One region of the Paenibacillus sp. NRS-1781 genome, then DNA from elsewhere that is predicted to be linked to it. Evidence: predicted binding sites of a transcription regulator. Region 1 holds the regulator's gene; each other region holds the start of a gene.
The links. The regulator Rex, encoded in region 1, represses fermentation and respiration genes when NADH is low (regulators of the CRP and FNR family bind a similar motif). The targets are predictions, from matches to a motif close to TTGTGAAATATTTCACAA.

Region 1 (7,739 bases):
ATCTGTAAGTGCATTCAGCACTTTACGGATCGCTGTAGTATGCTCCAGAATTTCGCTAACCTCAGTGTATTCTTCTTTGTTGGTTGGCTTATGCGTCAGGATGGATGAATCCATACCTATGCGCTCGACCAAACCTTTTGCCAGAACGGACTCGTCCGTCATATCATACAGCTGGTATTTCAGGGAAGAACTCCCTGCATTAATTACGAGAATTTTCATACCCGGTCACCATCCTTGTCGTACTTAAAGAAGCCTTCGCCCGATTTCACGCCCAGATTACCTGCACGCACCATTTTCTTCAGGACGATGGACGGACGATATTTCAATTCGCCGAATTCACGGAACATGCGCTCCAGAGCAGCCAATACGGAATCCAGACCAAAGCGGTCAGCCATTTCCAAAGGACCGTTTTGGAAGCTGTAGCCGATTCGCATAGCATCGTCGATATCTTCAGCGGAAGCTACGCCCTCTTGAAGAACGTGAGCTGCTTCATTAATCAGCAGGCAAATGATACGGCTTGTTACAAAGCCCGGGGATTCATAAATCATTACCCCTTTTTTCTCCACTACTTCTTCAACAAACATTTTTGTGTTTTCAAACGTATCGTCCGAAGTTTTCAAGCCACGAATAATTTCCACAAGATCAATGCGGGATACTGGATAGATAAAGTGCATACCAATAACACGCTCAGGATACTTGGTCGAGCTGGCAAGCTCGGTCAGGCTCAGCGTGGATGTATTACTTGCAAGAATAATGTTGTTTGGACACACATAGTCCAATTCTTGGAAAATAGCTTTCTTCTCGTCCAGATTTTCTGTAATGGTTTCAATGACCATGTCACAGCTTCCAAGTTCAGCCAAATGGGAAACTTTCTGGATGCGGGATAAAATCAATTTTTTCTCCGCTTGTGTGATTGCCCATTTTTCCAGTTGCTTGTCCAGACTCGTTTCAATCATATTGTAGGCGTAGTCTAGTTTCTCTGGTGTCTGCTCTACCAGCAGCACATCAATTCCTTTGGACGCGAGCATTTCAGAAATACCCTGTCCCATGGTGCCGCCGCCGATGACGCCGATTTTTTTAAATTGCATGGTTCTTTACTCCACCCTTTCCTAGTCACTCTCTTATATTGTATCCTTCTTTGTCGAAAAATACATGTTTATGTCCCAATAGCTAATAATATCTTAGCACGGACTAAAAGTAAAAAAAAATAACCAGCACAAAAAATTATGCTGGTAATAGAGCATTTTCACTAAATTGACATCTAAATTGATCCCCGGACAGGGTTTCTTCCTTCATAAGGATGTCAAGAGAGTTGTCGAACACTGGACGATGCTTTTCGAGCAGCTCCAAAGTACGGTTATGGAGGTCGTCCATAATCTCACCATTTTCGCGCATGAGCTCTTCTTTCGTTACCATTTCCATGTTAATAATGCCAAGTGAAGTCAAACCGGAAGTCATCATCGTATGAACAATGTTCAGCGCCTGCTCAAAATCGTTGCTAGAGCCTGTACTGCGACCGCCATAGTACATTTCTTCCGCCGTAGCTCCTGCGAGCGAGATCATGATCTGCTCCTCCAGAAACTGCTTGGTATACAAATAATGCTCTTGCTGTGGATTGTGCCGCACATAGCCGAGCGCTTTCCCACGCGGGCTGAGCGCTACCTGGCTGACACTGCCCGGACGAACGATTTCAGCCATAATAGCATGTCCCAGTTCATGAATCGCTACACGTTTTTTCTCTTCCAGCGTTGATTCACGATCCGTTTTCTCACCCATCATCACCTTGTCAATCGCCATCGACAGATGCTTTTGCGCAATCGTTTCCTGTTCCTGTCTCATCGCATAGATTGCCGCTTCGTTCATAACACTTTCCAGCTGTGCACCGGAAAACCCGTAGGATTCCTCAGCAATTTTGTCCAGATTCGCATCTTCCTGAATCGGTTTGTTTTTGGCATGGATTTTAAGAATATGAAGACGGCCCTTCTTATCTGGCAAGTCCACTTGAATATGACGGTCAAAACGCCCCGGACGCGTTAGGGCGCTGTCCAGCATTTCTTTACGGTTTGTAGCCGCAATGATCAAAATGCGCGGAGTATCTACTGAATAGATGCCATCCATTTCAGTCAGCAACTGATTCAAGGTTTGGTCATATTCACGTTGCTGTCCACCCTCACGCTTGCCGCCAATCACGTCGATCTCATCAATAAATATAATAGCATTTTCCTTCTTTTCCTTGGCTGCACGAGTACGAGCCTCCCGAAACAGCTCACGGACACGGCCTGCACCAACACCTACGTACATTTCAACAAACTCACTGCCTGAAGCGGCAACAAATACAGAATTGGTATAGTGCGCAGCTGCCTTTGCCATCAGTGTTTTCCCGGTCCCCGGAGGGCCTGTAAGCAAAACACCTTTTAATGGACGAATGCCAAACTTGGAAATTTCATCATGACGATTCAAAAAATCCAGCGCTTCACGCAGCTCCTGCTTGGCGCTTTCTTGCCCGCCAATTTCCTCAAAAGTCAGCTTGTCCGGGCCATTCTTTTTACGTTTACGTTCTTGCCCGGCCCCTACAGCCAAGCCTCCACGTGCATGCATGAGCATTAACAAGCCGCTGAGCATCAAACCTACGATAAGAAAAGGGATAATATTCACCCCGATAAAAATGAGAAATATAATGGTGACCGGCACAATGCCGATTAGTGTTTCCTTGATCCATCTAGGCATTAGGCCATACCCCCATTTGCTGAGATTGACGTGGCAAAACGATAAACTTGGTCGCTTTGCCTTCGCTGAGTCGGATATAGACGTTGTTTGAATCCATATCGGTATCGGCCTCGATACCGGTTTTTTTCTTTTTCATCTGCTCAACGGTAGATGAAATTTGAGTGTATTTTTTATTCTCCATCGCTTCAGCTACCGGAAACATGGCCTCAGACCACCACTGGTTCAACGCTGGATTGGAATGATCCGCAATTTCCAGCTTAACTGTACGGCTGCCAATGATGGACTGTCCTTTTTGCTTAAATACATTGACTAATCCGGCGACATCTGCCTGCGGTTTGAGATCCAGATTCAAAACAACCTGATCCGGTTTAATATCTATTTGAGCGCTTGTGACGCCGGGATATTGGGAAACCAGTTTTTCCAGAGGACTCTGCATTGTAACCTGACGGTAAATGAACCACCCTCCGAACAACAGCGATGCTGCCAGAACCGCCGCAACAACGATAGGAACTGCACGTAATTTCAAATAACATCCTCCTCTCAAAATGTAAAACACAGAAGACACGGGACGAATGTCAACACATAAACCAGACTGCATGATCTATAGTGATCAGCAGGTCTTTTTCTATCATTTTTGTCTATCACTTATAAATTATAGTATATCATAACGTATATCTAATATCGAAGGCAATGTGTGGGGGAGTTGGGGGTAGGCAAAATCCTTGGTTATGGTGAGACGCTCCGTGAATGATTTGATCTTACGATCGCTGTTGCCATGGGATTCTTTTGATTATATAAAACATTTAACGGTTAGAATCCCATGACAAAGGCGAACGCTATCGCTTCTCCAGATTCAAATCCTCCACTCCACTCCGCTGCTGCACAGTCATAAAGATGAATTTTGCCCTAGGAGGGCAGTTGGGTAGGTAGGCAAAGATGCTTCGCTGGCTTGCAGCCAAGCTTCGCGAGGGGTGTTAGCTAAAAAGACGTAAATACGAAATTCCATCGTATTTACGTCTTTTTAGCGTGTAAAACCCAAAACGGAGATAAACGCAGCGGCGTCCGTGCCTTCTTACACCAGCTCTAATGAAAAGAGTGGTGCTTGGAGTGGCATCATGGCGGTCAGCCAGCGGAATGAGCCATTGAATCTGAAGAAGCAACAGCGATCGTAAGATCAAATGGACTACGCAGCGCTCCTAGCACTCCCAAACCACCATCAGCCACTCCCCACAGCACTCTAATAATTAGGCAAAATATACTTTATCCCCATCGCTCCCCCATCCGAGAAGCGATAAAAGGTATAGTAATGATGACTGCCGTCATCGTAAAACAACTGCCACACATATTGACCGTTAAACACACTCGGCTCAAGTCTTACAATATCTATACCTGGAAGCTGTTGCTGGATCATGGCTGTCATTTTTTGCTCGTCGACTCCGTTTTTCAGTAGCTCGGTATGAACACTGCTATTATCTGCGACAGGCACATTAGGTTGACCCTCCACTTTTTGAAAAGGGACCCACACCATAATATTTTCATTCTGAGCATTTTTCCCTTGAACTACCCAGTATACCTGATCCCACACCGACTTCCACGTCTGAGTCGTGGTAACCAGACCACCCGATTGTTTGGCCTTTACGATAGCGGCATTTCTCTCAGTCACCTGGTCTTGAGTAACATAGGAATAATACCAGAAAATGCTGACCAGGATCAGTATGACGGCCAGAATGGCGACCACTATCCATTTTTTCTTATTTTTCAAACCTGTGCTTCCTCTCTAAGGGGATGTGACACCTGAATTAGCGCGACAGCAGCCCTTCAAAGGCGGCTTGTGCCTCATGCTTGATACGTTCCTCATCCATAGTCAGGCACTCACCGTTTTTCACAACCTGACGACCGTTAACCCATACATGGGCTACGTCTTTGGCGCTTGCAGAGTATACCGCATGGGAAATGAGATCCGTACGCGGCAAGAAATGAGCCTGATTGAGATCAAGCGCGATAAAGTCAGCCTTGTTGCCTGCTGCCAGCGCCCCTACCTCATTCAAGCCAATCGACTTCGCTCCGTACTCCGTTGCTAGACGCAACGCCTCACCCGCAGGAACTGCGGTTGGGTCGCCAGATACTCCCTTGTGAATGAGTGCAGCCAGACGCATTTCCTCGAACATATCCAGGTTATTGTTACTGGCGGGACCGTCTGTTCCGAGAGAGACAGTAACGCCTGCACGGAGCAGATCAGGCACTCTTGCCACACCGCTCGCCAGCTTCAAGTTGCTGCCCGGATTATGCGAAACCGCTACACCACGTTCAGCCAACAAAGCTATTTCTTCGTCATTCAAATGAACAGCATGGGCAACAAGCGATGGACGGGAGAAAAAGCCGAGCTTATCCAAATGCGCAACCGGGCGCAAGCCGTAGTCGCGTACGTTTTGCTCTACTTCGGCAATCGTTTCGGACATATGCGTATGCAACGGTAAGTCCAACTCATGCGCAGCCTGCACGAATTTTTCGATAAACGCAGGCGGACACGTATACGGCGCATGCGGAGACATCATAGTCGTAATGCGACCGTCTGCTTTTCCATGCCAATTACGCGCAAAATTCACAGCCTCAGCCAGCTTGATCCGCTGCTCTTCCTCCGAACATAATCCAATCGTTCCACGCATCAGACTGGCACGAATGCCGGACTCTTCAGCTACACGAGCCACCTCGTCCATATGATCATACATGTCCAAAAAGGTGGTTGTACCACCTTTCAGCATTTCCAGCACGGACAAGGACGTACCCCAGTACACATCCGTAGACGTAAACTTGGCTTCCATCGGCCACATTTTTTCCTGAAGCCATACTTGAAGAGCCAGATCGTCCCCATGCCCGCGCAGCAGAGACATCGCCGCATGACCATGTGTATTAATCAGGCCAGGTAAAAACAGCAGCCCGTTACCATCAATTGCTTCCGTCTCTTCCTCACCCGCTGGCAAAGTCTCGCCAATATAGGTAATGCGGCTGTCCTCCACGATCATATAGCCGTGGATTACCCCCGCTTCCGGTCTGTTCACGGCAAAAGAGCCGTTCTTAATCATCCATTTATTTTCCATCATGTTGCATATCTTCCTTTCCGTCTTCCAAATAATAAGCGAGGCTTAACAAATCTGTTGTAAAATCTGTGACATGTATTCGAATATTTGCTGGTGCTTTGAGAGTGGTCGGGGCAAAGTTCAAAATCGCTCCAATCCCGCTATTTATGAGCCTGTCAGCCACGTTCTGAGCTTCAAAATCCGGTACGGTAATAATCCCGATCCGAATGTTTTGTTCCTTCACGGTCGCTTCCAGTTCATCCATTGGCTGTACGACCAGCGTATTGATCTTGGTTCCGACCTTATCTGGCACAGCATCAAATACTGCTACAATTTTCATATTGTCTTTTAAATAAGCATTATAATTCGAAAGGGCTTGCCCCAGATTACCTGCTCCGACCAATACCACGTTAATTTGCTGATCGATTTTCAGGATATGGCGTATTTTCTCGATAAGATAAGTAACATCATAGCCGATACCCTTACGGCCAAAATCTCCAAAATACGCTAGATCCTTACGAATTTGAGCCGGATTCAAATCCAGTCTTTGTCCTAACTCCTGGGAAGAGACCGTAGCCACCTCCCGTTTGTGCAGTGCATTCAGATAACGTAAATATACGGGTAACCTCCGTACGACAGCCTCTGAAATTTTATCTGATTTCATACATGCTCCCCCTAATTGTAACGGATATATATAGATGTCCGTCCGTTATACCTCTGTCTCCGGGGCGGATTGGAGCCACTCGGCGATACGGGGCACCATTTGCTCCGTCGGCATATGCTCCATTTTTGGTCCCGGTAACGAGTACAAAAAGTGCTTCCCGTAATAGGATTCGATCACACGCGTATCATAAACGATAACAACCCCGTGGTCGCTCGCGGTACGTACCAAACGTCCAAATCCCTGTTTGAAGCGAATGACAGCCTGTGGAACAGACAGCTTCATAAAAGGATTTTTCTTCTGCTGCTGGAGCAGCTCACTTTTAGCCTCCAGCAGCGGGTGATTGGGCGGTTGGAACGGCAAGCGGACGATAGCCAGACACGTCAGCGCCTTGCCCGGAATATCGACGCCTTCCCAAAAGCTGCTGGTTCCCAGCAACACAGAAGCTTTAGCTTCCTGAAAACGTCGGGTCAGCTTGCTGCGACTCCCACTGTCCACGCCCTGCCCCAGCACGGTGATGTCACTGGATGCTAACGCCTCCTTAAGCGGCTCATACACCTGCCGGAGCATGCGATAGGAGGTAAAGAGAACGAGCATTCTCCCCCGCGTCGCTTGGGCAGTCGCACCTAGCGAGCTGACGAGCATATCTACAAAATGCTCATCTCCTACACTGCCCTTCACGCTCGGGAAATCCCTTGGAATGACTAGCAACACCTGATCCCTGTAGTTAAAGGGTGACGGGAGCTGCGTAGTCATCAGCCGCCCTTGATCTGCGGCCTCCTGCAAGCCGAGCTGATCGGTCATGTACTGAAACGACTTATCCACCGACAAGGTAGCAGACGTCAGAATAATGCTCCTTTTCTTGTCAAAAAACATTTCTTTCAGCTGGCGGCTCACATCGACGGGCACCGCATAAAATTGTAGCGACTTGCTGCGGAACTGTCCGCTCGCTTCGAGCCAATATACGGTCGTCTCATCATCCATCCGCATGAAAAAGCGCAAGCTTTCCCTAATGCCTGCCAAATCCTTAAGCAGCCCCGTAATATCTGTAATGAGGCTGTCAGCCGCATAATCGTCATGTTCTTCCTTCACATCGAGCATCAGCTTGTCGCCCCTGCGCAAAATTTCGCTCATCGTTACATAAAGCTGATTTTCCAGCGCAGCAGCCTGATCCCACTTGGCAGGCTTGGCCGACGGCTTGAGACGGGAAGAAAACTGCCCTGTTTCGCCCGGTGTCGCATCACTTCGCTCCGGCAGCATGCCAAACAGCTTGT
Region 2 (7,739 bases), 160 kb from region 1:
ACCTGACTACCGTCTACACTGTATTTATCACCAAAAGGTGTAAAGATTTTGTTGAAATCATCTTCGTTGTATAGCAGCTCATTCGTAATCTTAATCGTTTGACTTACAGTACCTGTTGCACCATGCTTGTCAGTCACGGTCAGCGTTATGGTCACATCACCCGGCTCGAAAAACGCCAGCTTCTTATTCACCCAGTCACGCTTGGTGATGGCATTTTCATCGTCCGTACTCAAGTCGGTAATGGTAATTTTTTCACCCATTTTGTATTCTTTTTTATCAGTCGTAAACAGAGCGACCGGCGGTTGGTTGGGCGGTCTTACTGTGATGGTCACGGAGTATGGATCACTCCAGTTCCCTGCGGAGTCAAGAACAGAATAGGTAACTGCATATGTACCTGGCTCTTGAAATACGTCCTGCTTGCCTTCCCAACGTTGATTCACAATAGGAAGACCTGTAGGAGAAGATTCCTTCGTCAAATACGTAACTTGGGTTTCGCCCGCATAGATTTCTTTTTGCTGAACCGTGAAGGAAGCTTTTGGCTTTTGATTCAAATCCATAATAACCTGTTTTGTTGTATTATTTACAGTATAAGGAATATTCAAGGCCTGTGTAATAGAAGTCAACGGCACCATAAATACGTTCTTTTGCTGGAATGCCGGTCCCTTCATTTGTCGAGCCTCACCGTTAACCGTATAAATTTTGCTGTCAGTCTTGAAGCGTAGCACGTCTGTACCTTGGGTGATAACGGTTTCCTTGGTAGCAGTGTCATAACTAAACTGTAATCCGACGCGGCTGACAAGCGAACGGATTGCTACATAAGAAACACCGTCCTTGACTGTCATCGGCTGAGTCGCCGTGTACACCTGTCCGTTTTGTTCCATTTTTGCGCTGTTCAAATACAAAATCAGTTGATTTGCACTCATGGATGTTGGAGAACCACCAGGGTTGGTGAGCGTTCCGTCCCCACCGTATACATCATTGGATACGTTCGATCCGTTGGTTGTATCCGTCGGCAAACCGGACAATGGATCATTGGATACGCCTGTGTTAACAGGTGTCACCATGTCATTTTGTGTTCCAGTGCTATCTTGTCCCCCGATGCTATTATCAACGCCGGAATTTGTGACATTGGCCTGAGCCTGCTGTCCGCTAACCGAATCGGTGGATTGAACAGTGGATACTGCTTCTGCTCCTACAGGGGCTACTGCAGCCACCTGAGCTACCGCAAGCGCGGTGAGCATGGTCCATTTCTTGAAATTCATTGTCTGTCTCCTTCTATTACCAAATTATTATCATCCCCGTAAAAAGTCATACTATTAGACGCGGATGTTGCCCAAAAGTTGCTGGGAATTTTGCTGAACATAAAAAAAAGGGATCTTTCTCCTGTGGCTGCAAGAAATACTACAATAAAAAAAACGCCGCCCCATCTGACCTGATGGGGCGGCGGCTTCATAAACAGAAAGTATTTTAACAGTCATTCAACATTATTGCAGACGGACGGCGACATGTATCCCTGCAGTCTCCAACCGGCCCTCTTCAATGAGACGATAAGCCCGTTGAACCTCTTCATCTGTAGGGGACGGAACCCCTTCCAGCGGATACACCTTGCCGAGCATTTCCCACTTGTATACACCCATTTGATGGTAGGGTAAAATTTCGAACTTTTCGACTCCGTTCAACGTTCCGATAAACCGTCCCAAATTCAGCAGATCCTGCTCATCATCATGAATACCCGGTACAAACACGTGTCTAATCCACATCTTGCGTCCTTGTTCAGACAACCAGCGTGCCGTACTTAACATACGGTCATTGGACTTGCCTGTAAGCTTAATATGCTTGTCGTTGTCAATATGCTTAATATCCAGCAACACCAAGTCCGTTACGTCCAGCAGTTCTTGGATACGGCCTGCGTCATTAAAACCGTTACTGTCCAGCGTCGTGTGCAAATTCCAGCGTTGCTTCACTTCTTTGAACAGCTCTGCTACAAAATGAGCTTGCAGTGTCGGTTCTCCACCGGATACGGTCAATCCGCCTCCCGAAGAACGGTAGTAGGCTAAATATGGCTCAATTTCAGCCAATACCTCCTTCAGTGTCATTGGATTGCCTTCATTTAAAGCCCAAGTATCCGGGTTATGGCAATATTGACATTTTAACAAGCATCCTTGCATAAAAAGCACGAAGCGGATGCCGGGACCATCGACGGTCCCGAAGGTTTCCAATGAGTGTATGTGACCTTTCAGCATGTTGCATCTTCCTTCCCGCATCCGCTATGCGTGCGTCATTGTAATATATAATACGTAAAGCTTTGTTACATTGTACCGTGGAAGGTACGGTTAATAACATCCAGCTGTTGTTCACGAGTCAGCTTGATAAAGTTAACGGCATAACCCGACACACGAATTGTAAGCTGTGGATAGTTTTCTGGGTGATCCATCGCATCCAGCAATTGTTCACGAGCAAACACGTTGACGTTCAGATGATGCGCATGGCTTCCAAAGTAGCCGTCCATCATGGAAACGAGATTCGTTTTGCGTGTTTCTTCTTCTTTACCCAGTGCTTTAGGCACGATGGAGAAGGTATTCGAGATACCATCCAGACTGTGCTCGTAAGGCAATTTAGCTACGGAGCTAAGGGAAGCCAAGGCACCTTTTTTGTCGCGACCGTGCATTGGGTTCGCACCCGGTGCAAACGGTTCGCCAGCTTTACGTCCATCCGGTGTTGTACCTGTCTTCTTACCGTACACCACGTTGGAAGTAATGGTCAATACAGATTGAGTAGGAATCGCATTCCGGTAAGCTTTGTGCTTGCGGATCATGCCCATGAAGGACTCTACCAGTTCTACTGCGATGTTATCAACACGATCATCGTTATTACCGTAACAAGGGTATTCCCCTTCAATTTCAAAGTCAATGGCGATGCCTTTTTCGTTACGGATCGGTTTCACCTTCGTATGTTTAATAGCGCTCAGGGAATCGGCTGCAACGGACAGACCAGCAATACCACAAGCCATCGTACGGACAATATCACGGTCATGCAGCGCCATTTCAATCCGTTCGTAGCTGTACTTGTCATGCATGAAGTGAATAACGTTCAAAGTGTTCATGTACAGTTTTGCCAACCATTCCATCATGGGCTTGAAGCGGCTCAGCACTTCCTCGTAATCCAGCACTTCACCTGTAATTGCAGGATATTCAGGACCCACTTGAGCACCTGATTTTTCATCCACACCGCCGTTAATTGCATATAGCAGAGCTTTAGCCAAGTTGGCACGGGCACCAAAGAATTGCATTTGTTTACCAATTTTCATTGCCGACACACAACAAGCAATACCATAATCATCGCCATAAATCGGACGCATCAAATCATCATTTTCATACTGAATGGAGCTGGTTTCAATGGATACTTTGGCACAATATTTTTTGAAGCCTTCAGGCAATTTTTCTGACCATAGTACAGTCAGGTTTGGTTCCGGTGCAGGACCCAGATTGTACAGGGTGTGCAAGAAACGGAAGCTGTTTTTAGTAACCCGGGTTTCTCCAGTAATGGACATTCCGCCAATGGATTCAGTTACCCATGTTGGGTCTCCGCTGAACAGTTCGTTATAATCAGGTGTGCGCAGGAATTTAACAATACGCAGTTTCATAACGAAATGATCGACCAATTCTTGTGCTTGCTCTTCTGTCATTGCCCCTTCTTCCAGATCCCGTTGAGTATAGATATCAAGGAAGGAAGATACACGTCCCAAGGACATTGCTGCACCATTTTGTTCTTTGATCGCTGCCAGATAGCCAAAATACACCCATTGGAAAGCTTCTTTCGCGTTGTTAGCAGGCTTTGAGATGTCAAAACCATGCTCAGCAGCCATTTGTTTCAGCTCGTTCAAAGCGCGAATTTGCTCGGAAATTTCTTCACGCAGACGAATTACATCTTCTTCCATGGAGTCCACTTCAAGGCTTTTCAGTTGAGCCTTTTTGTCTTTAATCAGGAAGTCTGCGCCGTACAGTGCTACACGACGGTAATCACCGATAATGCGACCACGACCATATGCATCTGGCAAACCAGTGATAATACCCGCTTTACGAGCTGCTCTCATATCATCGGTATAAGCGTCGAATACACCCTGATTATGCGTTTTGCGAATATGAGTGAAGATATCAACAATGCTTTGCGGTACTTCAAAGCCATAGGCTTTGCAAGCGTCGATCATCATCCGAATTCCACCAAACGGCTGCAAAGAGCGTTTGAATGGAGCGTCTGTTTGTACACCGACAACTTGTTCTTTATCCCGGTCTAGATAGCCCGGCTTATGTGAAATAATGGTGGATGGCGTATTCACGTCTACATCAAGCACGCCGCCGTTTGCCAACTCTTTTTTGGTAAGATCGGATACAATATCCCACAGTGCAGTTGTGTTGGCGGTAGGGCCAACTAGAAATTCTTCGTTACCGACATAAGGTAAGATGTTGGTTTCAATAAAATCGTTGACGTTGACTTCTTTAGTCCATTTACCTTTTTTGAAACCTCTCCAGCCAGATTGTTGCTCTTGTAATTCTCTCTCAATCACCGACATGTAAATCCCTCCAAATTGTTTGGTCTTCCGGACTTGTGATTTTTTTCACATTAAAATTGTGTCTCGAGCCCGGCCTTTTCACCGATGCCTTACGCTCAGTGTCGGGACCTTTCTTACACCCTTATTGTAGAATAATGATAGAGTGTAGTATGTGACAAAAATCACAATATAGGTGACATTTATCACTTTATTTTCTTTAGCTTCACGCCCGTACTTTTATCCTTGCCGTTCACCTCCCTTCCCAAACCAACAGGCCCTCTATTATAGAGAGCCTGCGTTGGTATTAACGGGAAAATGCTTAGTCACAAGCCTCTTCGTACCTATATATTATTGGTCAAAACGTCCGTAGAAGGCATTGCGGTATACATCAGCCAATTCGGTAACCAGCGGCAGCTTCGGATTCGCAGTTGTACATTGATCCTCAAAAGCACGGTCAGCCAGATAATCTACACGCGATTCAAAATCCTTCGCATCGAAGCCGATTTGCTGGAACGATTCCTCGATACCGAGTGTTTTGTTCAGTTTGCGGATCGCTTCGATCAGACTGTTAACCCCTTCTTCCGTTGTACGGGCAGGCAGTCCCAGTATGCGTGCAATTTCTGCATAACGCTCATCCGCAACAAAGTGCGAATATTTAGGGAACGAAGCAAACTTCGTCGGTTTTTTCGCATTATAACGAATGACGTGTGGTAACAAAATGGCATTCGTGCGACCATGCGCTGTATGGTATTGTCCGCCCCATTTGTGCGCAAGACTGTGGTTAATACCCAGGAATGCATTGGCAAACGCCATTCCTGCCAGCGTGGAAGCATTATGCATTTTTTCACGAGCCAGTTTGTCGCCACTCAGAGCCGATTGCTCCAGATATTGGAATACCAGCTGAATGGCTTTAATTGCCAGACCATCTGTGTAGTCACTAGCCATTACAGACACGTAGGCCTCGATGGCATGTGTCAGTACGTCCATACCTGTATCCGCTACAGCTGTTTTAGGCAGCGAGTATACAAACTCAGGGTCAATAATGGCCACATCAGGAGTCAGCTCATAGTCAGCCAGCGGATACTTCGTGTTGCCCTGATTTTTGTCTGTAATAACTGCGAACGACGTAACTTCCGAACCTGTACCCGAGGTTGTAGGAATGGCTACAAATTGTGCTTTCTGACCAAGACGCGGGTACTTGTAGATCCGTTTGCGGATATCCATGAATTTTTGTTTCAAGTTGTTGAAATCAGTATCTGGGTATTCATAGAACATCCACATGCCTTTAGCCGCATCCATCGGCGAACCGCCGCCCAATGCAATAATACAATCCGGTTGGAAACGTCTCATCATTTCAGTACCACGTTCTACCGTAACTGTCGATGGATCTGGCTCTACTTCCGAGAACACTTCGATAGCTACTGGTGTTTGGCGTTGGTGTAAATAATGGATGACACGATCCACATATCCGAGTTTCACCATCATAGGGTCTGTGATAATGGCTACACGTGTGATATCAGGCATTTTAGCAAGATATTGAGTCGAATTTTTTTCAAAATAAATTTTGGAAGGTACTTTGAACCATTGCATATTCACCGTACGTTTCGCCACCCTTTTCACATTAATCAAGTTGACTGCCGATACGTTCGACGAAGTCGAGTTACGTCCGTACGAACCACAACCGAGTGTCAGCGATGGAAGGTTGGTGTTGTAGATGTCACCGATCGCACCATGTGTGGAAGGTGCATTTACAATAATACGGCCTGTTTGCAAACGATTTGCGAACCGAGCGATAACGTCCTCATCGTTCGAATGAATAGCGGACGAGTGGCCCATGCCCCCGAATTCCACGACTTCAGCCGCGCGTTGAATACCTTGTTCCGCATTTTTCACTTTATAGCAAGCCAACACAGGACTCAATTTTTCCGCAGACAATGGGAATTTTGTTCCTACCCCTTCAATCTCAGCGACCAAAATTTTAGTTCCTGCTGGTACTGTGATACCACTCATTTCAGCAATTTTTACAGCAGACTGCCCGACGATAGCTGGGTTCACTGCACATTTCTCGACATTCATAGCTCCTTGAGTGAGCTTAGCTGCTTCTTCTTTATTTACAAAGTAGCAACCGTTAGCGATCATCAATTTTTTGACTTGTTCGAAGATTGGCTCTTCGATAATAACCGCTTGCTCGGAAGCACAGATCATACCGTTATCAAAAGATTTGGAGAGGATGAGATCGGTCACAGCTTGCTTAATGTCCGCTGTCTTTTCAATGAAGCAAGGCACGTTACCAGGACCTACGCCCAGAGCAGGTTTACCGCAGCTATATGCCGCCTTAACCATGCCTGATCCACCAGTTGCCAGAATCAGCGCCACATCCGGGTGATTCATGAGTGAATTTGTCTTATCCATCGATGGAGCTTCAATCCATTGAATACAATCGGCTGGAGCACCATGTTTGACGGCTGCTTCAAGCAAGACGCGAGCTGCTTCCGCACTACACGATTGAGCAGATGGATGGAAACCGAAAATGATCGGATTACGTGTTTTAATAGCAATCAACGCTTTGAACATTGTAGTTGAAGTCGGATTAGTCACTGGAGTGATCCCCATAATGATGCCGACGGGTTCTGCTATTTTTTGAAAACTGTCAAAGTCATTATCTTCAATGACACCGACGGTTTTTTCATTTTTGATACTATGATAGACATATTCTGTAGCAAACATGTTTTTGGTGATTTTGTCCTCGTACACACCGCGTCCTGTTTCTTCAACAGCCAGCTTCGCCAGATGCATGTGCTTATCCATCCCTGCGAGTGCCATAGCTTGTACGATTTCGTCAATCTGCTCCTGATTCATACTCATGAAAGCCTGTTGTGCCCGGTTCCCCCGGTCAATCAGTGTTTGAATATACTGCTCAGCGCTTTGCTCTTTTTGGATTACCTCGTTTTTTACAGCCATTTCCCTCATCCTCCTGTTATCTCGTGTACTATCTCTTGTTCACACACTGATCGTAACACAGCTTTTTAAGAGATATTGTGATTTTTTTCACAATCTATTTAAAATTTTATTTTATGAAGTGAATTAAATCACAAAGTTTGGAATTCTGCCACTTTTACCCCCTCTTCTTGCCCCAAAAACGCATAGCACAGGTATATAATGAATTTGAATTGATCAAGTTGCAGATAAA
Region 3 (7,739 bases), on a different contig from region 1:
ATATTTGTTATCAAGGGAAATATCCCGCCATCAGCTTTCAGGTCATCGACCAAACAGAGCTGGACAACATCCGACAAGACGAGCATCATTCATCCGGTCAAGCGCAGCAGGTGTTGCGTGACTTTTACAGCTTGCAGATCAGACCGATACTGGAGGCGATGGCTTCGGTAGGAGGTGCATCTGTTGGACAGATGTGGGGACAGTTCCCGCTGACTTTGCTGTATTTTAAGGACAGAGTACAGCCATCGCTAGCCGATCCACAGGATGTGGAGCATTTTGAACAAGATTATGATTATGTGACACGGGAGTTGGAGGGAGAGGTATTCGGGCGAAAAAGAAACCCGTTTACGGTTCGTCTCGCTGAGCTGGATAACCCTTACCGTCCCGGTGAGAAGGCATATATGAAACCGTCCTGCTGTCAATATTACAAGACAGGTGGAGGACAGCGGTATTGTTTTGCGTGTCCAAGGATGTCCGCTTCAGAACGTGAAGAACGCAGACTCGAAGTGGTGGCGTCTCGCTAGTATCGAGTGATATTGGCATGTCCGTCTCGTTTTGGGTAAAATAGGTGATGAAACTTAAACCAAGCGAAACAAAGGAGGGTGCTATATGTCTGTCTATTCACATCATGCCGTAACACCAGCGAATCAGGAGGTTCTTCTGGATACCTACACCGGTAAGGTGCTGGTCATCGCGAATACCGCAAGCAAATGCGGACTTACCCCGCAATATGGGGATTTGCAAAAGCTATATGATGAATATAAGGATCGGGGACTGGTTGTATTAGGCTTCCCTTGTAACCAATTTGGCGGTCAAGAGCCGGGCAGCAGCGAGGAAGCGGCTGAATTTTGCCAACTGAATTACGGGGTTAATTTCCCAGTATTCGCTAAAGTGGACGTTAACGGTCCGGATACAGCACCTCTGTTTGAATATTTGAAAAAGCAGCAGCCTGGAGAACAGGAAAACGGCACGATTCAATGGAATTTCACGAAATTCATTGTGGATCGTGAAGGGGTGCCTGTGGGGCGATTTGAACCCAAGGAATCACCAGAGGCGATGAAAGCGGCTATCGAGCAACTCCTGTAATAGCTTCCAGCTTGGTCAGAAATATACGTATAGATAAGGTCGAATCTCCGTTGTTTTTCCGGGGTTCGGCCTTTTTTGTTGTCTGCATTTCACATTCGGTTGATCGTTGCAGTAGCATTTGGAAGCCTGATAAAAGGCATAATCAAGCCCCGTACGGGAAAAACTGAATGAAGCAAAGAGTCGTTTCAGCAAACGGCTGACTTTGTATCTTCCTGACTTTAAAAATGTGGACAAATTGTGAATATCATAGAAAGCTATTGCAATGTGAAAAATGTCACATTATAATAAGTGCATGAAGTGAAATAAATCACAATCAACAAAGTAGTTACGTGAAACAATTCACAATTATACATTTTATGCCCACACCAAGGAGGAATTCAACATGAAAGTAGCAGTTATCGGATGTACACACGCAGGTACGGCAGCCATCGTCAACACAGCCAAATGCTATCCAGATGCAGAAATTACCGTTTATGAGCGTAATGACAATATTTCGTTTTTATCCTGTGGTATTGCACTGTACGTAGGTGGTGTCGTCAAAGATCCGCACGGTTTATTTTATTCTTCTCCGAATGAACTGGCTGAGCTGGGTGTCGTGACCAAGATGCTTCATGAGGTAACGAATGTCGATACAGCAGGCAAAACGCTGCAAGCACGCAATCTCCAAACAGGAGAGGAATTCACGGACACCTTTGATAAATTGATTGTAACTACAGGCTCGTGGCCTATTATTCCGAAGCTTGAAGGTATTGAGCTTGATCATATTCTGCTCTGCAAAAACTATAATCATTCCAATGACATCATTGAGAAAGCCAAGCATGTACAGAACATTACAGTTGTCGGAGCCGGATATATCGGTGTTGAGCTGGTGGAAGCTTTTCAAATGAACGGTAAGAACGTTACGCTGATTGACAGCGCGGATCGTATTTTGAATAAATATTTGGACCCGGAATATACAGACCGAATTGAAGGTTCCTTGAAGCAACATGGCATCAAGCTGGTGCTGGGAGAAACAGTGAGCCGTTTTGAAGGAAGTAACGGTAAGGTGAATAAAGTGGTTACATCCAAAGGAGAATATGAAACAGAGCTTGTTATTCTCTGTATCGGCTTCCGTCCTCAAACGGATCTGCTTAAAGGTCAGGTAGACATGCTGCCCAACGGCGCGATCATTGTGGACAATTATATGCAAAGCAGCTGCCCGGACGTATTTGCCGCAGGCGATAGCTGTGCAATCCGCTACAACCCGACAGGCAAAACAGCTTATATTCCATTGGCAACCAACGCTGTTCGTATGGGTACCCTGGTGGCACGCAATTTGGTTCAACCGACCATTGCCTATATGGGAACACAGGGAACTTCGGGTATTAAAATTTATGAAGATAATATTGCAGGAACAGGTTTGACGGAAGCGGCAGCAGCAGACGAAGGTATGGCTGTAGAGGCTGTAACCATTGAGGACAGCTACCGTCCTGAATTTATGCCAACGTCGGAAAAGGTGCTGCTGAAGGTTGTATATGAGCAGGAAACACGGAGAATTGTCGGGGCACAAATGATGTCGAAGGTAGATTTGACCCAATCGATTAATACCCTGTCGGTGGCGATCCAAAATCATATGACCATTGATCAACTGGCCTTTGTGGATTTCTTCTTCCAGCCGCATTATAACAAGCCTTGGAATTTCTTGAATGCAGCGGGTTTGCAAGCATTGCCGCCAATAACTGAACGGAAGCCAATTACCGTATAATTCATTTTGTCTGTGACATTGTTCATAAGTTTGTCAACAATCTGAGACGTATGCACGAATCCTTATAGTACAATATATAGTAGCATAAGGATTAGGGGGTAAGTAGCTTATGGATTTGTTTTATATCCTTTTTCTTGTAGTCGTGGCGCTGGGAGGCCTCGGCGGAGTTATTTGGTTCTTGAGAGCAGTTGAAAAGGAAGAATACAACTAAATGTAAAGCGCATAGTAGGCGCAGTAGACGTAATAATACATGAAAAACAGCCCTTTATCCAAGGGCTGTTTTTTTTAATATTCATTAAAGTGATTTTTTTCACAAACAAAATCACTGATTTTAAATAAAATATGAGAGAGAACATTCGAGTGAAAAGATGTTAAAGGAGCGGAATATATGGCAAGTTATAAACCGGTGCAGATTGCTGAAAAGACGGTGGAAACAGGAGTGGCCAAAGCGAACAATCCATGGACTGTGGCGGTGGTATTGGGATTTTTGGCAGGTGCATTCATTGCGCTTGGTTTTTTGCTGGATATACGTGTTATCGCAAGCGCACCCAAAGAATGGGGAAGTATCGCTACCTTTATTGGAGCAGCCGTGTTCCCTGTAGGTCTGGTATTGGTATTGATCGGAGGCGGAGAATTGCTGACTGGTAATATGATGGCTGTCCCTTTGGCGAGATGGGCAGGACGGATCAAGACCGGGGCGATGTTCCGTAATTTGGCGATTATTACGCTTAGTAATTTTGCAGGCGCGTTGTTTGTTGCCTTTTTCTTTGGTCATGTGCTGGGTTTAACCGAGACAGGACCTTATTTGGACAAAGTGGTTGATATGGCGGGACACAAGCTGCATGAGAGTTTTTTGCAATCGTTTATATCCGGTATTGGATGTAACTGGCTGGTAGCGCTGGCTGTATGGCTGGCGTATAGCACGGATTCGATCGGTGGCAAAATTATGGGGATCTGGTTCCCAACAATGGCCTTTGTAGCTATCGGATTCCAGCACGTTGTAGCCAATATGTTTCTGATTCCGGCGGCTATTTTCGCAGGTCATTTTTCATGGGCAGATTATGTCATGAACTTCATTCCGGTTTGGCTGGGGAATTTGGTGGGAGGAAGCATGTTCGTAGCTGGAGCTTACTGGTTGGCATATTTGAAAAAGCCCCATTCCGCTGTACATTCTGTGAATGATTCATCTCAGGCACCTTCGTCTACTGCAACAACTCCGTTGAGTGACCATGCTTGATTAAGCAGCGCTTTGAAAAAATGGGAACAAAGCAAATCCGCCATGGCAGGTCCGGGGGAACGAAACCTGTCATGGCGGATTTTTTTGGGAGTGGTCCATGATTTGGCATGGAGGATGAGTGTGCTCTCGTCCATAATGCCTTGATCTCTTTTACCCTTGGTATGCAATACTGAAACAGGTATGATCAAAAAAAATATAGAATATTAGAAATCCGTTTTGCTGTGAGCAGCAAGCGGATTTTTTGAGCTTTGTGGACGGATTTGGGTTGGCAAAATCCTTCTCTTGCCATAGGACATAGCTGTATATATGATAAGAACAGTGTAATTTTTGGAAACGGTAACGGAAAGGAGCATCAACACCATGGATCATCGCAACAGCGCGCCTCCTGAGGCTGTGCTTCAGCAAGACTTGCAAAGGGGGCAGCGAACGACGGAGCGTACGGACGGTGTTTTTCCGGCTGTATGTCCGCTGGATTGCCCGGATACGTGCGGGCTCCTGCTTCACAAGGAAGATGGAAAGATCGTCAAGGTGACCGGTAATCCGGATCATCCTATTACGAAAGGAGCCATTTGCAACAAAGTTCGCAATATGACGGAGCGAGTGTATGATCCTGAGCGGCTGCTCTATCCGTTGAAGCGTGTAGGTCCCAAGGGGCAAGGGAAGTTCGAACGAATTAGCTGGGAGGAGGCAGTGGATACCATTACAGGCCGCTTCAAGGAACTGATTCGCACGGACGGACCGGAATCTATTCTCCCCTATAGCTTTTACGGCAATATGGGCGTGTTGAGTGTGGACGGGATGGATCGCCGTTTTTTCAATGCGCTGGGTTCAAGCCAACTGGACCAGACGATTTGCAGTGTGGCTGGGAATGAAGGCTGGGCATCCGTCATGGGTTTTAAGGGTGGCACCAGTCCGGAGGATACAGAGGATGCTGACCTCATTATTGTATGGGGTGGAAATGTCATTAGCACCAATATGCATCAAGTGGTATTGGCTGAGAAGGCACGTAAAAAAGGTGCCAAGGTGATCGTCATTGATGTCCACCGCAATCGGACAGCGCAATGGGCGGATTGGTTCATTCCGCTCTACCCGGGGACGGATACCGCGCTTGCGCTGGGTGTTATGCATGTACTGTTCGAGCAAGGGCTGACGGACGATGAATTTTTGCGTCGATATACGGTCGGTCATGAGGAACTGCGCGAGCATGTGAAGGCATATACTCCACAGCGGGTCTCACGCATTACAGGCGTGCCGGAAGCAGATATTATCCGTCTGGCGGAGATGTACGGGCAGGCGCGAGCGGCGTATATCAACATTGGCAACGGACTTCAGCATCACGATAATGGAGGTATGAATGTACGCGCGGTTACATGCTTGCCTGCGCTCACCGGGCAATGGCTGAAGCACGGCGGGGGAGCATCACGTTCCAATGGGGCTTACGGCAAATTCAACAGTGCCAACCTGGCGCGTCCTGATCTGCGTAAGAACCCGGATGCCCGGGTGATCAACATGAACCAAATCGGCGAAGCGCTGCTACAGAAGGACGAGCCGATCAAGGCGCTGTTCGTGTATTGCAGCAATCCGGTTGTCGTAGCACCTGATGCTGATCGGGTGACGCAGGGATTTGAACGGGAGGATTTGTTCACGGTCGTTCACGACCTGTTCCTCACCGATACGGCCCGCTATGCGGATATTGTCCTGCCTGCGGCGTCTTCTTTTGAAGGCACAGACCTGTATAAATCGTATTGGCATCATTATATCCAGATGCAGGAGCCGGTCATTGCTCCACTCGGGGAAAGCAAAAGCAACTATGAGCTGTTTAGCCTGCTCGGACAGGCTATGGGCTTTGATGAGGCTGCTTTCATGGAAAGTGAAGAGGACATGATCGCGGGTGCACTTGATAACCCGACGAATCCTTATCTCAACGGTGTGACCTTGGAAGCCTTAAAAAAGTCACCTTTTGTCAAACTGGACATGACGCCAAAGGCTACCTATCTGGATCGTCTGACTACGCCTTCGGGCAAGATTGAGCTGTATTCGGAAAAGATGAAGCAGGCGGGTTTGCCCGCGATGCCTTCGTATGTGCCGCTGATCGAAGGATATGACGGAGAGCATCGACCGCAAGCGGACGAGCGGTTCCCGCTGATGTTTATCTCGCCACCGAATCATAATTTTCTAAATTCTACGTTCGCGAATTTGCCCAAGCATCAGCGGCTGGAACAGGAACCTTTGCTGCAAATTCACCCGGAGGATGCTCAGGCAAGATACATCGCGGACGGTGATCCGGTTACGGTATGGAACGACCGGGGAACGTATGAGCTGGAAGCCAAGGTCACGGATCTGATGCTGCCTGGTACGGTGATTAGCCAAGGGTTATGGTGGGAAGGTAAAGGACGCAGACAGCGTGCCAATGTACTAACCTCTGACCGACTGTCGGATATGGGGCGGGGGGCTACTTTCTTTTCAACGGTGGTGAATGTGAAGCGTCAATGAGATAATGTCTTGTTATGGTGTCAGATGCTAAAGGAGAAACAAAATATATGAAATGGTTGGATTCTTATCCGAAAGAAGTGAAAGTGTTTCTTGTCGCCAGCCTGATTAATTCCGCCGGAAGCTCTCTCATGTGGCCGTTGGTTAGCATGTATGTGTTTGACGAGCTGCACCGCAGTATGGGAGATGCGGGGATTGCGATTTTGGTGCAGTCCCTGGGCGGGATTTTTGGTCAGGTGCTGGGAGGAGCCCTTTATCACCGCATTGGGGCCAAAAAACTGATTGTCGGCTCGCTGGCAATGAACGCGCTGGGACTTCTCACGCTTCCTTTTACCAGCGGTCACTGGGTTGCGTTTGTTATTATGATGGGCTTTATCGGCTTTTTTAATGTCGTATCTGTGCCCGCAATTCAGGCATTTGTAGGTTTCCGCTTTGCTGACCGTCGTGGAGAGCTGTTTAACATTATCTATGTTGCCAATAATATAGGGGTGGCGTTGGGTACGGGACTGAGCGGCGTTCTGGCCGATCTCTCCTATCAGTTCAGCTTTGTCATGAACGGGATTACCTCTGCGGTATTTGCCGGGTTTTTCTGGTCCTATCTGAGCAGGGTCGACCGGGAAGAGGGAGAAGTTCATCTCAGCAAGTCTGTGAAGAAAAGAACAGAGGAAATACCAGCGCGGCTGCTTTTCCGTGATACCAGGCTGTATCTCTTCGTCGGGTTAGGCTCCCTCTTTTTATGGTTCGGTAATTCGATCTGGAATACGGGCGTATCTCCATATATTATTGAGCAGGGCTTGCCTAAAACGATGTACGGGCTACTATGGACACTGAACGGTGTGCTTATTTTTGCTGCACAGCCGATTATTTTCTGGCTCAAGCGTCTTTATGCCCGGCATGCTTCGGTTCAAATGACGTGGGCCGGAGGATTTTATTTGGTTGCCTATATCGTCATGCTAGGCACACAGAACTATACGGGGATGATATTCGCCATGGTTTTGGCAACCCTGGGAGAGATGCTGATCGCACCAGCGGTTCCGGCATTTTTGTCGGACCACGGGGGTCGGGGAGCACCCTTTTACATCGGGTTAGTCGGGGGGATTGGCGCTGCCGGACGGGTGATGGGGCCTTATATCATGGGGAGGCTATATGATGGCGGAGGTCTGCCACCCACACTTTGGCTGG
Region 4 (7,739 bases), on a different contig from region 1:
AGCTCAGCAACAGGGATTAGTCTTTTAGGTGGAGTCATTGACCTGACAGGTACACTTGTAGGGCCACTGATTAACTTTGCTTTTTCTGTACCACGGGATGGTGTAATTACATCCATTGCTGGATATTTCAGTACAACAGCTGCGCTAACTCTCGTTGGATCAACCGCGACGATTACTGCCCAGTTGTTTAGTTCGACTACACCTGATAACACCTTTACAGCGGTCCCTGGGGCTACCGTTACATTAGCTCCACCACTGACTGGCATCATTGCCTTGGGTACCATTTCCAATGGCATCACTACCGGATTGGCTATACCAGTAACTGCGCAGACTCGCCTGCTCCTTGTCTTCTCTGCAACAGCTACGGGACTCTCCCTCGTAAACACCGTCGTGGGTTATGCGAGCGCAGGCATTACCATTACCTGATCCAAGACGAAAAGGGCTCAGCAGGACTTGTTCCTGCCGAGCCTTTTCTTATTTGCATTAAAGTGCATTAAAGTGATATTTTCACTTCTTCTCCATCTTCCCGAATGGTGAATGTTTTAATTTGTCCGTGGTCAGGCTCTTGAACGATACCCGTCTCCAAATCAATCTTCCAATCACATAGCGGATCATAAATGTAATGACCGGATACCATCGCTTCGGTAAGCGGCCCCCCTTTAGGATGCGGGCTGGAATTTTCAACAGCGTAAAGCTTGTTCTCCGAAGTGCGGAAAACTGCGATTTCGTTATCATCCAACCGAATCGTCCGCCCCATTCTATTTGGAAAATCCTTACTGTGACCGACGATAAGCCACTCAGCATGTTTGATCATTCGCTTGATTGCTCCCTTCTCCAGGCATGATTTTAAATACATTCACACAACAGACGGTGTAACGACTTCAAATAAATTTTTGCGCGAATCGGCATCGTTGATGATCTTTTTCCATGGGTCTTCAACCTGTTGCAGTGCAAATTCGATCCGTTCTATTAAAGCTTTGCGATGATCTACATCGTGCACGACAGCCTTCCGAATCTCTTCAAGGCCGGTCCGTTCCACCCATTCCGAAGTACGCTCCAGATATTGGCCTGTTTCCCGGTACAGTTGCATCACGCTTCCCACAATCTCAATCAGTTCATCGTCCGTTTTCACTTTGCAGAGCGAATCAGCCAACCGCGCTTTTATACCACCGTTTCCACCGATAAAAATCTCCCAGCCTCCATCATTGCCTACAATCCCGATATCCTTTGTACATGATTCCGCACAGTTGCGCGGACATCCGTTGACCGCTAATTTAAATTTTGCCGGAAAATCCAATCTTTCAAATTTCCGTTCCAGCAATTCTCCCATTCCCATAGAATCCTGTGTACCAAATCGGCAAAATTGTGATCCAACACAGGTTTTAACCGTACGAAGAGATTTGGCATAGGCATATCCCGACGGCATATCGAGTTCTTCCCACACTTTAGGCAAATCCTCTTTACGGACACCAATCAAATCCAGCCGCTGTCCTCCTGTTACTTTAACAACTTTAACGTTGTATTTAAGAGAAACATCAGCTATTTTCTTCAAATCCTCTGGAGTTGTTACACCGCCGTACATTCTTGGCACAACTGTAAACGTTCCATCCTTTTGAATATTCGCGTGCAGCCGCTCGTTCACAAACCGGGAATCTTCCTCATTTTCATAGGTATCCGGGTTCATCATACCCAAGTAATAATTCAGCGCCGGGCGGCATTTGGAGCATCCTTCATCATTATGCCAACCAAGCACATTCATGACTTCACGCGTCGTTGTAAGACCCTTGGTTTTAATAGCCGTTACAATCTCATCCCGGCTCCATGTTGTGCAGCCACATATTCCTTGCTTGGCTGTCGTCTTGAAGCTGTCTCCAAGAACATACTGGAGAATTTGTTCAACGACCGGCTTGCACCCTCCGCAGGACCGCGTTGCCCCGGTACATGCCTTAATTTCGTCGACTGTGGTCAATCCATTTTCATGGATCGCATCAACAATTGCCTTTTTGGTCACACCGTTGCAGCCGCAGACAATTTCATCATCAGCCATCGTTTCAGCGGATAAGGTTTTAGCCCCGTCTTTACTGCATCCGGTACCCATGAGCTGTCCATATATCTCATCTGTCATCAACGTTTGCTGCCGCACATACTTCTGAAGACTAGCAGATTCGCTCACATCTCCGAACAGTACGGCTCCAACAATCCTATTTTCCCGAAGCAACACTTTTTTGTAAGTGCGCTTCCACTCATCCTTGGCTACAATCACCGTATGCTCAGAAGCAGTTATGAATTCACCAGCCGAGAAAACGTCCACTCCTGAAATTTTGAGCTTGGTAGAAACCACCGATCCCATATAGCCCTCGGTATCCGCACCTGCCAAATGTTTGGCAATTACACTTCCCTGTTCAAACAGCGGAGCAACCAGACCGTAACAGATCCCTCGGTGTTCAACACACTCCCCTACTGCATATACATCCGGCATGGAGGTCCTCATCATATCATCGACCACAATTCCACGGTTCGTTTCCATGCCACTTTGCACAGCCACCTGAATATTTGGCTTGATCCCGACGGCCATAACGACCAAATCCGCTTCCAGTTCGCTTCCGTCCGAAAACCGCAGTCCCTGTACCCGATCTTGACCGTACACCTCTGCAGTTTGCATTTGCATAGCAAACTTGATCCCCTGACGTTCTAGTTCTGCCCTCAGCATCGTAGAAGCTTCCGGGTCCAGCTGACGCTCCATCAGATCCTCCATCAAATGAACGACCGTTACGTCCATGCCGAGATTGACCAAGCCTTTAGCCGCTTCCAGTCCCAACAGCCCTCCACCAATGACTGCTGCCTTTTTATAGGTTTTCGCCGCCTCAAGCATTGCCGAGCAATCGGCGATATCTCGAAAACCGATGACGCCTGGTAATTCTTTTCCCGGAATAGGCAAGATAAACGATTGAGAGCCAGTAGTCACCAAAGCTACATCGTAATCCATTTCAAGTCCGTCCTCCGTGTAAATCCTCTTTCTTTCTCCGTCGATGCTTCGCACCGTTTTCCCAGTATATAAAGTAATACCTTGGTCCTCGTACCATTGCAAATCGTTCAGTATGATATCATCAATCGTCTTACTACCTTCCAGTACATAAGAGAGCATGATCCTGTTATAGTTCGGATGCGGCTCATTTCCCAGGACCGTAATTTCATACTTATCCGTTAATTTTAAAATTTGCTCGACCGTATTGATGCCGGCCATACCGTTTCCAATCACAACAAGCTTTTGTTTACCGTTTGTCATGTACCGGTCCTCCATTCATTCGACAAGATTTCCTACGTTCTTATGAATATTGCTTATGCTACTATTCTAAATACAGCAGATTGAGCTATATGTGATCACAGTCACAATATAGTTCAAATTATAAATGTTTAGGGATTTCCCTATTCAAATTCAAGGGATTCAGGTAAGAAACTGAAATTGAGTTATTATGATGATTTTTGAAAAGTGGATGCTCCTATTTGACTCTTCTCAGTATTTGATTTAAAATTCAATTAAATGATACAAAAAACTATCAATTAATAATATATGATATCAAATAAATAAGGAGTTCCCATGAAGAAAGACATGACAACGATCAAGCAAGTGAGGCTTAACAGCCTTTTGGATGTAGCTACCATGCTACTTATTGACAAGCCAAACGCCTCCATGAATGAGATTGCTGATTATGCAGGAATTGGTATTGCCACATTGCATCGATATGTTGAAAGCAGAGAGCAACTGATGATTTATCTGGGATTTCGGGCCATCGAAGTCGTAAGTGAAACCATGAAAGGGATTTCCTTGGACGAGGAAAACTATGAAAATTACATTCCAGAGTTGATTGAGGCACTTATTCCGTTAGGAGACAAAATTTATTTTCTTGCTCATGATGCATCCGTCAACTTCAACAAGGATATTGAAGAAGCGGATCAGAAGCTAAGGGAACCCATCCTGCATGTGATTGAAATATTGCAACAAAAAGGTTATTTTCACCCGCATATCGATAAAGATTGGATCATGAATGTCCTCTACTCGTTACTATTTCTAACATGGCAACAAGTAAGGAACGGCAATATTGCGAAAAATTCTGCGGCGGCACTGGTTGTAAATACTTTTTACCATGGATTCAAAGCATCTGATTACTGATCACACTAGATTATGAAGAGGCGAACCACGCGAGGAGGAATCTACATGTTAATTCAAAACGTATTGGGGAGTATTGCGATTTCCAAAGATACTATTTCTAAAATCATTGGCAAGACAGCAACGGCAACAATGGGAATCTCATCGATGTCAACAGGAGTCGTCGAAGGAATCACTAACAAGTTAAGTGGGAAAAGCCTGCACAATGGCATTGAACTTCATGTGACAGAATCAGGACTGGATGTCGATTTAAGCATTGTCGTTCATTACGGAACAAGAATGTACGATGTAGGCAGAGAATTACAGAGGAATGTTCGGGAAGCCATCGAGAAATATACGGGCCTATCCATTGGCATGATAAACGTCAAAGTACAAGGGATATCCCTATCCGTTAATTAAATCGCGCAGCAATCCTTTCTACAGAACAGCTTAAGTTCTATGGCACTCCACATCATATATTTTATAGATTAATCGACAAAGAAACCGTCCTCAGGAAGAATGGAACAACCATTCAACATGCCCCAGAAGCGGTTTTTTTTGCTTTCTCCTACCATTTATCCCATCCAAATTTTCTATATATATCCTTTCCTTCTCTGCATCTTCGGAAGTGTTATGAAGAGATAGCAAGTCATCAGACAGAGTAATGAGTAAATAAATCCTTTACAAGGAATACTTTATGGACAACCTGCTATTCTACGGGGACATGAATTGAATTGTTTGGGGGTCATCATCATGTGGTCTAAAATAGTACCTTATATTCCAAGCTGGGCTACATTATTTCAGGCAGCCCTCGCGTTGATTTTTCCATTAGGGATTTATTATATAAACCGCTCAATATATTCACTTGTAGGAAGTAAGGGAGCGAATTCCAAACAACCTGCTGACCGTCCAATGGATGATAAAGACCACGCTGATCAGCAGCAGGCAACAGGCTCCAAAATTTCAGGGAATTATGATGCCGATTTGAAATCACTCCAAGAGGCTATAGGCGAGAATAGTGATGTGCATTTTCGTGAGTTTATGGCTAAGAAATTTCATGCACGGTCCGTGTTAATCTTCATAGAAGGTATGCAGGATGAAGGGCTTATAAACAAGCAGGTATTGCAGGTATTGATGCTTGACGGCCAACAGGAACAATCGGAAAGCATAAGTAAGTCTTTTATAAAAGAAAGCTTGATGCCACTTACGCAAATCAGTGAAGTTGCAGATATGGAGAATCTGTACGAATTAATCCTTTTGGGCTATACCGTGTTATTAATGGAAGGCCTGAATGAAGCACTGCTGGTCGGGCCCCCTAACGGCCCCGTTCGACCCGTGAATGAGCCGACCTCTGAAGCATTACTTCGGGGTCCCAGAATCGGCTTTACGGAAGTATTAAGTGAAAACACTTCGATGCTTAGACGTCAAGGCCTAAATAAAAGTCTGGAAATAAAGAAATTTCAGGTTGGAAGCAGAATCAAAAAAGATCTGGTTATCGCGTACATCAAGGATATTGTAAATCCGGATCTTCTTCAGGAAGTGAAGGACAGAATTTCAAAAATAGACATGGATTTTTTACCTGAATCCGGTTATGTGGAGCAACTTATTGAAGACAATTATTTAAGTCCATTCCAGCAGGCTCACAACACTGAACGCCCCGACCGTGTCATGAGTGCTTTGTTGGAAGGAAGAATAGCGATTCTGCTGGATGGTACTCCCTTTGCACTTATTGTTCCGGTGACCTTCAGCATGCTGCTCCAATCTCCCGAGGACTATTATGAGCGCTGGATTCCAGGGACACTTTTACGCGTGTTGCGATTTTTCGGAGCTTTTATAGCGCTTATGGGTCCTGCTTTATATATCTCTTTTATATCGTTTCATCCCGGTTTGATTCCAACCAAGCTGATCGTTAGCATCATCGAGACCCGTCAAGGAGTCCCTTTTCCATCTGTCATCGAAGTTATGATTCTGGAAATCTCTATCGAAATCCTGCGGGAAGCCGGCATACGATTGCCCAAACCTATTGGTCCTGCCATGGGCATTGTGGGAGGCTTAGTCATCGGCGACGCTGCTGTCAATGCGGGTATTGTTAGCCCTTTCCTTGTGATTGTTGTTTCGGTTACTGCCATTTCATCGTTTTCGATACCGTCATACAGCGCGGGCATTACCCTGCGTCTCTTACGTTTCGCCGGAATGCTCTTTGCAGCCCTTCTGGGCATGTTCGGAACGGTATTGTTCTTCCTGTTAATTTGTATCCATATGACGAAATTGAAAAGCTTTGGGGTACCGTATATTACTCCTTTCACACCCATACGTCTAAGCGACTGGAAGGATCTGTTTATTCGTGCTCCTTTGACGATGATGAAACGAAGACCCGTTATGATGAAAACTCAGCAAAGCAAGCGCAAATCGTAGCACCCGAAGGAAGGAGGAAATATTGTGTTCAGACGCTCTGATGATAAGATCACATCCACACAGGCGGCAGTATTCCTGACCAATACTGTATTGGGCGCAGGGATTTTGACACTCCCGAGAGGTGTTAGTGAGACGGTAAAGACTCCTGATGCATGGCTTTCTGTCCTGATCGGCGGATGTATTGTCATATTCGTGGTCTTGCTTATGGTGAAATTAAGCCAACAATTTCCCGGTAACACTGTGTATCAATACTCCAGAAGAATCGTGGGTATCATTCCTGGAGGATTTTTAAGTCTGCTATTAATTATATATTTTCTAATCATCGCCGGCTTTGAGATTCGCGTTTTAGCTGAAGTGACGATTTATTTTTTGCTTGAAGGGACACCCATCTGGGCGATTGTAATTCCATTCATCTGGGTGGGAAGTTATCTGGTTTTTGGAGGCATTAATCCCATCGCGCGGTTATACCAGATTGTGCTCCCGATCAGTCTTTTCTTTTTGCTCCTCTGTTTTGTCCTTAGCCTAAAGGTCTTTGAAATTGACCATCTTCGTCCTGTATTGAGTAACGGTATTCTTCCAGTAGTTAAGGGACTAAAATCGACCGTCCTTGTTTTCACTGGATGTGAAGTCATCATGACACTGGTCGCTTTCTTGCAGCACCCTGAAAAAGCGGCCAAGACTATGGTAGCAGGAATCAGCATTCCTTGGGTATTGTACTTTTTGACAGTCGTTATGGTAGTCGGCGGGTTATCGGTGGATTCTACTGTGACAAGTACCTGGCCCACCATTAATTTAATGCGCAGCTTTGAAATCCCGGGGTTTCTTTTTGAACGTCTTGAGTTTCCGCTGCTGGTGATTTGGATGATGCAAATGTTTTGTAATTTCTGCAGTTTTTTCTTCAATGCATCCTTAGGTGTCTCACAGGTGTTTGGCCTTCAATATCGTTATGCTGTATTTGTCTTAATCCCGCTTATTTTCATCTCCACTATGGTTCCTGTACGTATGAGTGAAGTGTTTAGTCTGGGCGATGCGATCGGATACATGGGAATTATTTTATTTTTTCTGGTCCCGGTACTTCTTTCCATTATTTTAATAATAAGAAAGAAGGGAATGAAGCAAAATGTATAGACGACATATCCTATCTTTGCTGCTTGCCTTCATTCTTCTGGTAACTCAA

Region 2: pflB (formate C-acetyltransferase) is a predicted target of Rex. The motif match lies at 4,604-4,621, and genes of this name have one in related genera.
Region 3: ACIFO6_RS05135 (formate/nitrite transporter family protein) is a predicted target of Rex. The motif match lies at 3,129-3,146, and genes of this name have one in related genera.
Region 4: nirB (nitrite reductase large subunit NirB) is a predicted target of Rex. The motif match lies at 3,376-3,393, and genes of this name have one in related genera.

The regions. Positions count from the first base shown of each region.
Region 1 covers NZ_JBITPI010000049.1:162,819-170,557, reverse strand. The annotation lists gene ACIFO6_RS18965 (acetate/propionate family kinase) at 1-219, opposite strand, end outside; gene ACIFO6_RS18960 (3-hydroxyacyl-CoA dehydrogenase family protein) at 216-1,088, opposite strand; gene ACIFO6_RS18955 (AAA family ATPase) at 1,225-2,727, opposite strand; gene ACIFO6_RS18950 (hypothetical protein) at 2,720-3,253, opposite strand; gene ACIFO6_RS18945 (DUF5590 domain-containing protein) at 3,965-4,489, opposite strand; gene ACIFO6_RS18940 (amidohydrolase) at 4,527-5,828, opposite strand; gene ACIFO6_RS18935 (redox-sensing transcriptional repressor Rex) at 5,815-6,468, opposite strand; gene dinG (ATP-dependent DNA helicase DinG) at 6,514-7,739, opposite strand, start outside.
Region 2 covers NZ_JBITPI010000049.1:780-8,518, reverse strand. The annotation lists gene ACIFO6_RS18100 (stalk domain-containing protein) at 1-1,262, opposite strand, end outside; gene pflA (pyruvate formate-lyase-activating protein) at 1,485-2,243, opposite strand; gene pflB (formate C-acetyltransferase) at 2,309-4,570, opposite strand; gene adhE (bifunctional acetaldehyde-CoA/alcohol dehydrogenase) at 4,898-7,510, opposite strand.
Region 3 covers NZ_JBITPI010000015.1:105,003-112,741, reverse strand. The annotation lists gene ACIFO6_RS05150 (hypothetical protein) at 1-524, shown strand, start outside; gene ACIFO6_RS05145 (glutathione peroxidase) at 610-1,086, shown strand; gene ACIFO6_RS05140 (FAD-dependent oxidoreductase) at 1,469-2,830, shown strand; gene ACIFO6_RS05135 (formate/nitrite transporter family protein) at 3,219-4,067, shown strand; gene ACIFO6_RS05130 (molybdopterin-containing oxidoreductase family protein) at 4,428-6,560, shown strand; gene ACIFO6_RS05125 (MFS transporter) at 6,608-7,739, shown strand, end outside.
Region 4 covers NZ_JBITPI010000012.1:90,968-98,706, forward strand. The annotation lists gene ACIFO6_RS04030 (exosporium glycoprotein BclB-related protein) at 1-426, shown strand, start outside; gene nirD (nitrite reductase small subunit NirD) at 494-814, opposite strand; gene nirB (nitrite reductase large subunit NirB) at 857-3,286, opposite strand; gene ACIFO6_RS04045 (TetR/AcrR family transcriptional regulator) at 3,599-4,171, shown strand; gene ACIFO6_RS04050 (Asp23/Gls24 family envelope stress response protein) at 4,217-4,567, shown strand; gene ACIFO6_RS04055 (spore germination protein) at 4,901-6,562, shown strand; gene ACIFO6_RS04060 (GerAB/ArcD/ProY family transporter) at 6,587-7,690, shown strand; gene ACIFO6_RS04065 (Ger(x)C family spore germination protein) at 7,683-7,739, shown strand, end outside.